DNA from 4 places in the Ectobacillus sp. OTK genome. Region 3 is predicted to be linked to each of the others. Evidence: riboswitches for the same ligand, from Rfam matches in the RefSeq annotation. Region 3 holds a riboswitch; each other region holds the start of a gene.

Region 1 (2,204 bases), 1.6 Mb from region 3:
TAATACGTGGTCCATATTGGATTCCTTTACTGATTACCCAGTTTTACAATTTGGCAACCACTATAGCTGCGATAATTTTCATGAGAAAGTTGTCTAGGAGAATTCATATAGAAGGAGAAAACAATGAAAATGATCGAGGAGATGTTTCATAATTTTTATAATCCCATAAAGCCTGTTACCTTTGATAAAAATGAGATGTACACCTTAGTAATTACCATTTTAACTGTAGGTCTAGCTCTTTATATTTATAAAAAGCACCGTATAATGAGATTAACTGAAGCGTTAGCGCTAATTTTATTTAATGTATACCTTACTTCTTTACTTGAGTTTATATTGGCAATAAAACCAGTTGATTTATATGATACCATTGATCGAAACAACGGTGAATTGTTTGATTTCCTCTTAGAGGTAGTAACCTATCCTGTAACGATCTATATATTTATGCACTTTTTCTTAGTTTGGAAGATGAAAAAGTCTAATTTTGTTATCCTCGGAACCGCTGTACTTGTCCTAATGGAATGGATTTCTGAACAATATTTTTCGTTATTTACTTACAAAGGCTGGAAGCTGCTGTACAGCATTTTCTTCTATATATGTATTCTTACAGTTAACGTTAACCTGATGAGTTGGATACACAAGAAAGCGACGATTTCTAATTAATGTAAAAATAGGTGTGCTCTATTTTTAAATATTTATAAAAACCGCCTGTTAACATGTAACGATGAAACGTACGATAAATGAATGAGGTTCTCTAATATAATCACATGATAATTAGAGAATGAATTTAACCTAGAAGAGAAGTACAGGATAACTTCTCTTTTTTTGGTTTATATATACATAAGATCAAGAATGAAGAAGAAATAGTTGATTTCCCAATAATGAATAGCGCACCCTTTATATGTAAGGGAATGCGCAAATGAAATGAATCAATCTGTATCATGTATTGAGATTTGTCCTAAATCCAAGTTTTTCTAATAGATAGTAATCATCTATATATATTATACTTAATCTATATAGATTATATTTAAAATGGGGTGGTATCAAATAAACTGTTCTTGAACATAATCAGAAAACTGGATTGAGACCAAAAATTATTTTATTTAAAAAGTGAAAAGGGCAAATCATGGGAAACTGTGAGACGCAAAGCTATGGGCCTGAACCACATAAGATTAAATGTGGATGGCAGCCGGTTACCACAAGAAGTCATAGGTAAACGTTTCTATGAACCTTCTTCGGGTTCTTTTTTATTTGCCTTTTTTACACGAAAGGTAGGACCATTGTATGGTTAAAAAAATGTTTAGTATTCAGGCTTTTTTAGTAGTGATGATGCTTATGTACCAATTGGTTTTTCCGATTGGACAAACAATCGTATCTGCTAACAGCAGTATGCTGCCTCCTAGTAATCTAGCTTTTCAATCAATAACACCTGATGATGGAAAGCTGACATGGAGTGCAGTATTTGGAGCAACTGGATATAAGGTTTATGAAATTAAGGACGGGCAGATCATTCTGCTAGGAAGTACAACGGCAATAAGCTACAGCCTAAATGATCTTCCAGAAGGATTCCATAAATATGTTGTTTCAACTTTAACCAGTGAAGGGGAATCTGGTCCTTCTGCACCGGTAAATGCAGAAATTGTTTACCCTGAAATGCAGGCACCGTCAGCACTAAAGGGAACTATCCAAAATGGTAACGATATTGTTCTTAGCTGGGGCTCATCCCAATATGCTCAAAAGTACAATATTTATCAAATTTCAGGATCAGGGGAAAGAACACTTTTAACATCAACCACAGCAACAACTTACATCAAAGTAAATTCAGCAGAAGGCTTATATACCTACTCTGTCTCTGCCTATCATGCTCTTTACGGGGAATCCCCTGATGCTGCCCCTGTCAAAGTAGAAGTAACCCATCCGGAGATGAAGCAGCCGTCAAATCTTTCCTTTACAATTACAAATGGCACGGATGTTAATTTAAAATGGCAGGCTGCAGATTACGCCACTAGCTATAGGATCTATGAGGATATTGACGGACAGCTTGAATTGAAAAAGACAGTAACCGGAACAAGTGTTACGTTCAGCAACTTACCGGCGGGGGACTATACTTATAAGGTTTATTCCTATAGTGACCGTTTTGGACAATCTACAGAAGGCAGCCAAGTTTCCTTAACGATAGGTCCAATTGTTATGGCACCGCCAAGTAA
Region 2 (2,204 bases), 760 kb from region 3:
TGCTTTCTCTATAGCTTGAACGGCTTTTGGATTTTTCACATGAGTAAGTGCATTGTCTAGACCATGCTTTTTATCGATAACAGGAGTCTCTTGTTCTTGAGCAGCTTCTTCTTGTTCAGGAGTAGACTCTTGTTGTTCAGGAGTAGACTCTTGTTGTTCAGGAGTAGACTCTTGTTGTTCAGGAGTAGACTCTTCTTGTTCTTGAGCAGCCTCCTCTTGTTCAGGAGTAGACTCTTGTTGTTCAGGAGTAGACTCTTGTTGTTCAGGAGTAGACTCTTCTTGTTCTTGAGCAGCCTCCTCTTGTTCAGGAGTAGACTCTTGTTGTTCAGGAGTAGACTCTTGTTGTTCAGGAGTAGCCTCTTGTTGTTCAGGAGTAGACTCTTCTTGTTCTTGAGCAGCCTCCTCTTGTTCAGGAGTAGCCTCTTGTTGTTCAGGAGTAGACTCTTGTTGTTCAGGAGTAGACTCTTGTTGTTCAGGAGTAGACTCTTGTTGTTCAGGAGTAGACTCTTGTTGTTCAGGAGTAGACTCTTCTTGTTCAGGAGTAGACTCTTCTTGTTCAGGAGTAGACTCTTGTTGTTCAGGAGTAGACTCTTGTTGTTCAGGAGTAGACTCTTCTTGTTCAGGAGTAGACTCTTCTTGTTCAGGAGCAGCCTCCTCTTGTTCAGGAGTAGACTCTTGTTGTTCAGGAGCAGCCTCCTCTTGTTCAGGAGTAGACTCTTGTTGTTCTTGAACAAACTCTTGTTGTTCTGAAGTAGATAATTCTTCAGCACCTACCACAGAAGTTCCAACAGACAGAGCAAGAAGTAAGGATGCAAATGTTGTTTTTTTCATACGATTTTGATCTCCTTTCGGTAGCTGGCTAGCATAGTCTTCAAGACCTTAGCTCCATAGCTTTGCGTCTCCTAAGTTTCCTCAGGGTTGCCTTTTCGTTTGGATATTGTAAATTTAGTATATATTAGTATATTTAGCGCAACAATAGTAACTAATTCCTATTTTTATATTGAGAAAAATAGGAATATTAATATTTCTGCTTATTTGGATGAAAATGATAAAAAAGTAGAAAAATGGCTAAAGGCTTCTCCAAAGAGAGAGAAAATATTAGTATCAATACTAACTTTAATTGAGTATATTAATTAATATATAGCAGTATTTATCATAAGAAGTTCCGACAAATACCTTAGACGTAAAGAGATATTGTTAAGGCAAAGGGAGGGGTGTTGCCGAAGGTTATTTGTCATCACATTTATTATCCCTTTATTTATGTTACGGTGCTTGAGATAAACAAAGAATGAAATAAAAGAGAAGTTTTATTGATAAAAAAATCCGACCTTATTGTTTGGTCGGATTTTTGCTTAATTTCTCTCACTTATTTTTATATCAAATACAGTTAAACAGCAATCTTTTTAATATGTTTGCAATTCGAACATCTGTGAATATGAATTTTTTTGTACTTAGTGTCGAGCGGGCCTTCAAATAGGTACATATGACCATTCTTAAAATAACATAGAATACTTTTAAACCATTTCATAACAGGATCACTCACTTTCATATATTTGGAGGTTTTAAACATTTATTTTCTGTTTTATGGAATTTCAATGAAATTTTAGGAATTAGTTCAAATAACTTGTGAAGTTTTCTTATATAAAAACTTGCTATTAAAGAAGCTAAAAAGATAAAGTTTTTATGATAAAGCCTTTCTACTGAATGTAAGAATGTTTTCAAGGATGAATGTTCTGGCTTTTTCTGCTCCACGTTTATTAAGTTCTCTAAACAAATTTTTATAATCAGCAGCGGACAATTCGCCGCAAGCGTAACTTTTTTTGAGGTAGTCTAGTAATTCATTTACATGTAATGGTACTCGTTTTTTTACTAGTATAAATTGATGTATGAAGTCTTGTAACAACACTGTAACTCAGCTCCTGGATAGCATGTTTGATATGCAGAATCATAACATGAAATCGGTTACAATTAATTATTTTGAAAATTCTAACTTAAGACACATTTCAACATTGTTCTCGGTTTATTTCAATAAGAAGGAGCAGGTTACTCCTTAAACCACAAAAGACCGATGAAAGCCAGGAAGCGGTCTTTCATCGGTTCATCACTTAGCTAGATGTTAATAATTATCTTTTCTTTAGGAGACATTTGAATCAGTTACATTAGAAGTATTGTTAAGTTTATACGTAATGCGGCCATCAAGGGCG
Region 3 (2,204 bases):
AGACAGAGGTGTTAGTTGACGAACTTAGCGCAGATGGATTGAGCTTCTCGTCCTATCTTGGGCTTGCTATTCATACAGATGTGATTTTTGAGTTTGAGATTCAGCTTTTTAGTAAAATTCTTACTGTGTGTGGGTATATTATTTCCAAGGAAGAATTAAGTGATGGCACTTATCGATATGGTTTAGAATTTGTAATAGATGAAAAGGAACGCGAAGATTTAGCCGGCTTATTGAAACAGCTCCTGCTGCAAATGAAAATAAACCCATTTGTTCCGAATTGTAATATGGTGGAGTTGGAGCAAAAACAGGATATTTCCTAATGCTAGAAAGGATTGGCAAAGCGGGCAGCTTTGCCAATCCTTTCTTTGTTATTCTTTAATAAGGTGTAAATTTCCAGCTAGAAGCTAATTTGATGTATAGCGGAAGCGGCCTGCTTCAGTCTCCAGAATGAATTCTGTCATAAAAGGAAAAGAGTGCTTTATGTGATAGAATTCATTCTGTTTTTTTGTTTCTTATGGATGCTTCAAATAAATTATGTTATAATTTGTATATTAAAGTAAATGTTTCATCCTTTACCTTGGCATATATGCAAGAGATGTGTTTATATAGGTAAGGGCTTAGGCAAACTTATCGAAAGATAAGGATGCAAAGCTACGGGTCTAAGGTGCGAAAGCATGATGATTGCCAGGTTGTCATGGTTCTTTTTATTGGTCATCCTACAGCATGATAATACATACAATGTAACCCAGAAAGGACAGGAGACTACATACTCATGTCCTTTATTTGCCGGAGAGAATAATGGGTAATTATGACAAATAGAATTGTTATTTCATAATAATATATACCATGGTAGTACGGCCTTTGATCTTTTAGTTTGCTAGAAAGGAAAGAGGAGGAATTCGATGTTTAATTATGAAGTCGATACGAAGCGCTATGAATTGGTAGCGAATCAATTAAAAATAATAGCTCACCCTGTCCGTTTACAAATTGTTAAGCTATTAATTGAAAAAGGTGCACAAAGCGTGACGCAGTTGAATGTGTACCTTCATTTACCGCAGCCTACTTTGTCGCAGCATTTAGGAAAGCTCAAGTCCATTCAGACTGTACAGGCGAATCGAAAAGGAATTGAGGTATATTATGAAGTGGTGGATGAGCGTATAAAGGAGCTAATTTCTTTGCTTGAAGTGTCATTTATTGCAGGATAATACATAAGGATAAGTAAAAGCATCGATTAGGAAAATCTATTGTACAAAAACAAGCTGTGAAGAATTCTTACAGCTTGTTTTTGTATGTCGATTCCTTTATACATAGCGAGTAGAGATGCATTCCTTCAAAATCACGATAGGATCTAGATGGGATGATGGGTGGATCCAGCAACAATCAGAAAATGGAAAATGCCGCAGGGGGGTGAAGCATCCCCTGCGTTGAAATAATTAAGATCGTTTGCCTACACACTTTGCTCAACAGGACGGCTGTATTTTTTAGATGTAATATGGAACGCCCCGTAGCAAATGGCAGACACGCTGCAAAATAAAAATAAAATAAAGTAGAGATACGCAGTACCGGCATAGTCAATGATGAATCCCCCTGCTGAGTTTCCGATAATGCTGCCAAGTCCAGAGGTAACGGAGGCAAACACAGTTTGGTACGTTGCGCTTGTCTTCGTTGTTGAAAAGGATTGTACAGTTTCAACAGCGGCAGCAGTGAAAAGAGCAAAGCAAATACCATCAAGCAGCTGCATGGAAAGAACAACGAATAAGCTCGGAGACAAGGTTAACACGATACACTTTACGGCATACAAAATACCAGCGATGCATAGGACGAGAAATCGTCCTATTTTTTTGTTAAGTCTAGCGGCTATCCAAAACATCGGGACTTCAATAATTGCTGCTATTGCGTAAGCAGTGCCAATCCAGCCTTTATTGTAGCCCGATTCCTTGAAGTAGATGGGAAGAAAGCTAAAATTGATGGCAATTGCCATTGTCAATAGAAAGGAGACAGCCAGAAAGGCCATAAATGCTTTATTAAAAAATACCTGTTTGACCTGTCCTGTAAGAGAGATTGTCATCTTCTGTTTTTTTACTTTTGGAAAGCGAAGCAATGTAAGCAGAACGAGCGCACTGCAAGCCAGATAGAAAAAGAAGCTTTTATCATAGCCGATTTTTGCATATAAAAAGCCGGTGAGGAATGAGCCTAACGAAAAT
Region 4 (2,204 bases), 880 kb from region 3:
CGTATAAAATTGGGCCACCCTTCCATGCAGTACTGCATGGAAGGGTGGCCCAATTTATGTCTACAAACAAGTGCACACTAGCTGAAGAGTTACGCATACTCTGCGAAGAATTCCGAAGAAAATTCTCCATTACACATTTACAGAAACTCGCACATCAAACAGGTATGATTCAATGAGAACGAAAATTTCGAGCACAAGATCTTGTTTCTTTGTGTATCTTTCTCGGTCAGACTGTCAGTTCTGAATCCTTAGTTCGTCTTTGTACCCGGTTGAATGAAGCTACTGGGTATCTGTATATCTGCCGAAGCACTGAATAAGCGTTGGAATGACCGTACTGTACAATTTCTAAAGAAGTTGTTTCTTCATGCTTTCCGGCAAAAGGTTAGTCCAGTCATTTCAATCACGAATTGTTTTAAGAGAATTCGTATTTTAGACTCCACATCCTTTCAGCTTCCTGCCGCCGCATAAAATGCGCCAGAAGGAAGCTGTATTTGAGTATGCCCAAAATACAAGATTTTACTCATGTCCAGTAACAAAACGCGTCCGATGCCTGAGGCATCGGACGCGATATACTAAAGTTGATGGCGATGACCACGGAGGATGCTATTTACGCTTTATACATTACTACTGCAATAAAACTCTCCTCTTTGCCGTTAAATGATCCAGCAACTTTTATGTCAATAACTTCCCGAGGCGCTATTTCTCTTAAAGCTCCGTTAATTTTGCTCTCCAAACCACTTGAACTTGTGGACTTTACTACCTTCGTTTGTATCATATTTATCATCTCCTTTTACCTTACATTTCGACAAAAGAAAACGATATCCTTGTATTAAAATGTAAAAACCCCTCGCCAATCGGCAAGCGGTATGCATAAAAGGGAGCAAATCTTTCGCTTCATTCAGCCACCTCACAGGAAATAGCTCAACAAAACGGAAGAGGTACCGACTCTCCACTCAAGAAGCATTTTCCGAAGAATTGGTTATGGATTATGATAAAATCCATTCTTCATGTGATTCACAGTAAACAAACAGCATTTTCCGCTACCGCTTGTCCATGTATCGAATACACACTTCGATTATACAATTCTTGTTCTTCTTGTTTCAAAAAACGTAAAAAGCGTAAAGTTTGTAAGATTTGTAAAGTAAAATAAAAAGCGAACCGCCGTAGCGATTCGCCTCTAAAGAATTCATTTATTAATAGATAATACTTAAGCACTGATTAGTGCATTAAGGATTGTTTCTACTCGCTCGTCCTTTACCTCGTAATAAATCTCCAATCCTTTACGTGTGCCTGACACAACACTTACAGCCTTCAATTTCGATAGGTGCTGGCTAATTGTGCTTTGTGGCATATCGAGTTCCTCGTAAAGAGAAGTTACATTTACCGGTCCATTTTCAATCATGAATTTTACAAGTGCGAGTCGAGTAGGATGGGCTACTACCCTTAACATTTCTGCGCCATCTTTAAATTCTTCAATATTCATAAATATACATTCACTCCTCTAATTTTTCTTTCCCGTGAACGGCAGCTGGCTAGCTTGATAGCATTTACTATTTTAGCCCCTAAAGCTTTGCGTCCCAAGTTTTCACAAGGTTTGCCATTGAAAATAATTATAATTTTTTATTTGGTCTTAGTATAGAGAAAAATATTAGAAATTTATTATATTTTGTTAGTGTTAATATAACTTCTACCCCAGTCTTCACAGCTTTAACTACTTCAGTTAATCAAGTCAATATTCGCGATTCAATGCTATCAGCTGGTTACACTCAAAATGGAATTAACATGGTAATGTTTGCTTCATTTGTCTCTAGTGGGAATATCACCATTAATTCCCAGGCAACTACGGATGCTCAAGTTAACTTAGTGGGCGGGGGAATAAATGGGAATGTTATTATTAATGTTCAATCCGGTCATGTTCCAATCGATCCTTTGAATTTAACCAGTTTTGCTATTACAGAGAACATTTTTAATCCCTTTCCTAATTCGGGAAGATTAATTGTTAATGGTGTTAATAACGTTATTACAAGAGTGAGAGCAACAGTTGATTCGATACCTATTCGTTCTCGAGTAACTCTTGTAGGAACTAATACATCTTTAGTGAGAGTTGATGATGCTTTTGAACTAGCCTATACACCTTCTAATCCCGGAGATTGGGTAGCTCCCCCTCCGACAACAGTACAAGAAGCATTAGATAGAATAGCAGC

The links. Region 3 has a riboswitch for cyclic di-GMP ahead of AC6HZ4_RS19300 (ArsR/SmtB family transcription factor). Riboswitches for the same ligand answer to the same signal wherever they lie in the genome.
Region 1: another riboswitch for cyclic di-GMP. It lies ahead of AC6HZ4_RS27005 (OmpL47-type beta-barrel domain-containing protein); the one in region 3 lies ahead of AC6HZ4_RS19300 (ArsR/SmtB family transcription factor).
Region 2: another riboswitch for cyclic di-GMP. It lies ahead of AC6HZ4_RS15815 (hypothetical protein); the one in region 3 lies ahead of AC6HZ4_RS19300 (ArsR/SmtB family transcription factor).
Region 4: another riboswitch for cyclic di-GMP. It lies ahead of AC6HZ4_RS15125 (ArsR/SmtB family transcription factor); the one in region 3 lies ahead of AC6HZ4_RS19300 (ArsR/SmtB family transcription factor).

The regions. Positions count from the first base shown of each region.
Region 1 is NZ_AP048547.1:5,474,179-5,476,382, reverse strand. Features, by position in the region: gene AC6HZ4_RS27010 (hypothetical protein) at 124-660, shown strand; cyclic di-GMP riboswitch class I at 1,106-1,198, shown strand; gene AC6HZ4_RS27005 (OmpL47-type beta-barrel domain-containing protein) at 1,282-2,204, shown strand, end outside.
Region 2 is NZ_AP048547.1:3,145,725-3,147,928, reverse strand. Features, by position in the region: gene AC6HZ4_RS15815 (hypothetical protein) at 1-831, opposite strand, end outside; cyclic di-GMP riboswitch class I at 848-933, opposite strand; gene AC6HZ4_RS15810 (hypothetical protein) at 931-1,137, shown strand; gene yppF (YppF family protein) at 1,682-1,906, opposite strand; gene dctA (C4-dicarboxylate transporter DctA) at 2,135-2,204, opposite strand, start outside.
Region 3 is NZ_AP048547.1:3,901,460-3,903,663, reverse strand. Features, by position in the region: gene AC6HZ4_RS19305 (sensor domain-containing protein) at 1-320, shown strand, start outside; cyclic di-GMP riboswitch class I at 611-697, shown strand; gene AC6HZ4_RS19300 (ArsR/SmtB family transcription factor) at 903-1,205, shown strand; gene AC6HZ4_RS19295 (MFS transporter) at 1,448-2,204, opposite strand, start outside.
Region 4 is NZ_AP048547.1:3,023,015-3,025,218, forward strand. Features, by position in the region: gene AC6HZ4_RS15120 (hypothetical protein) at 608-775, opposite strand; gene AC6HZ4_RS15125 (ArsR/SmtB family transcription factor) at 1,208-1,483, opposite strand; cyclic di-GMP riboswitch class I at 1,521-1,609, opposite strand; partial or broken gene AC6HZ4_RS15130 (exosporium leader peptide) at 1,660-2,204, shown strand, end outside.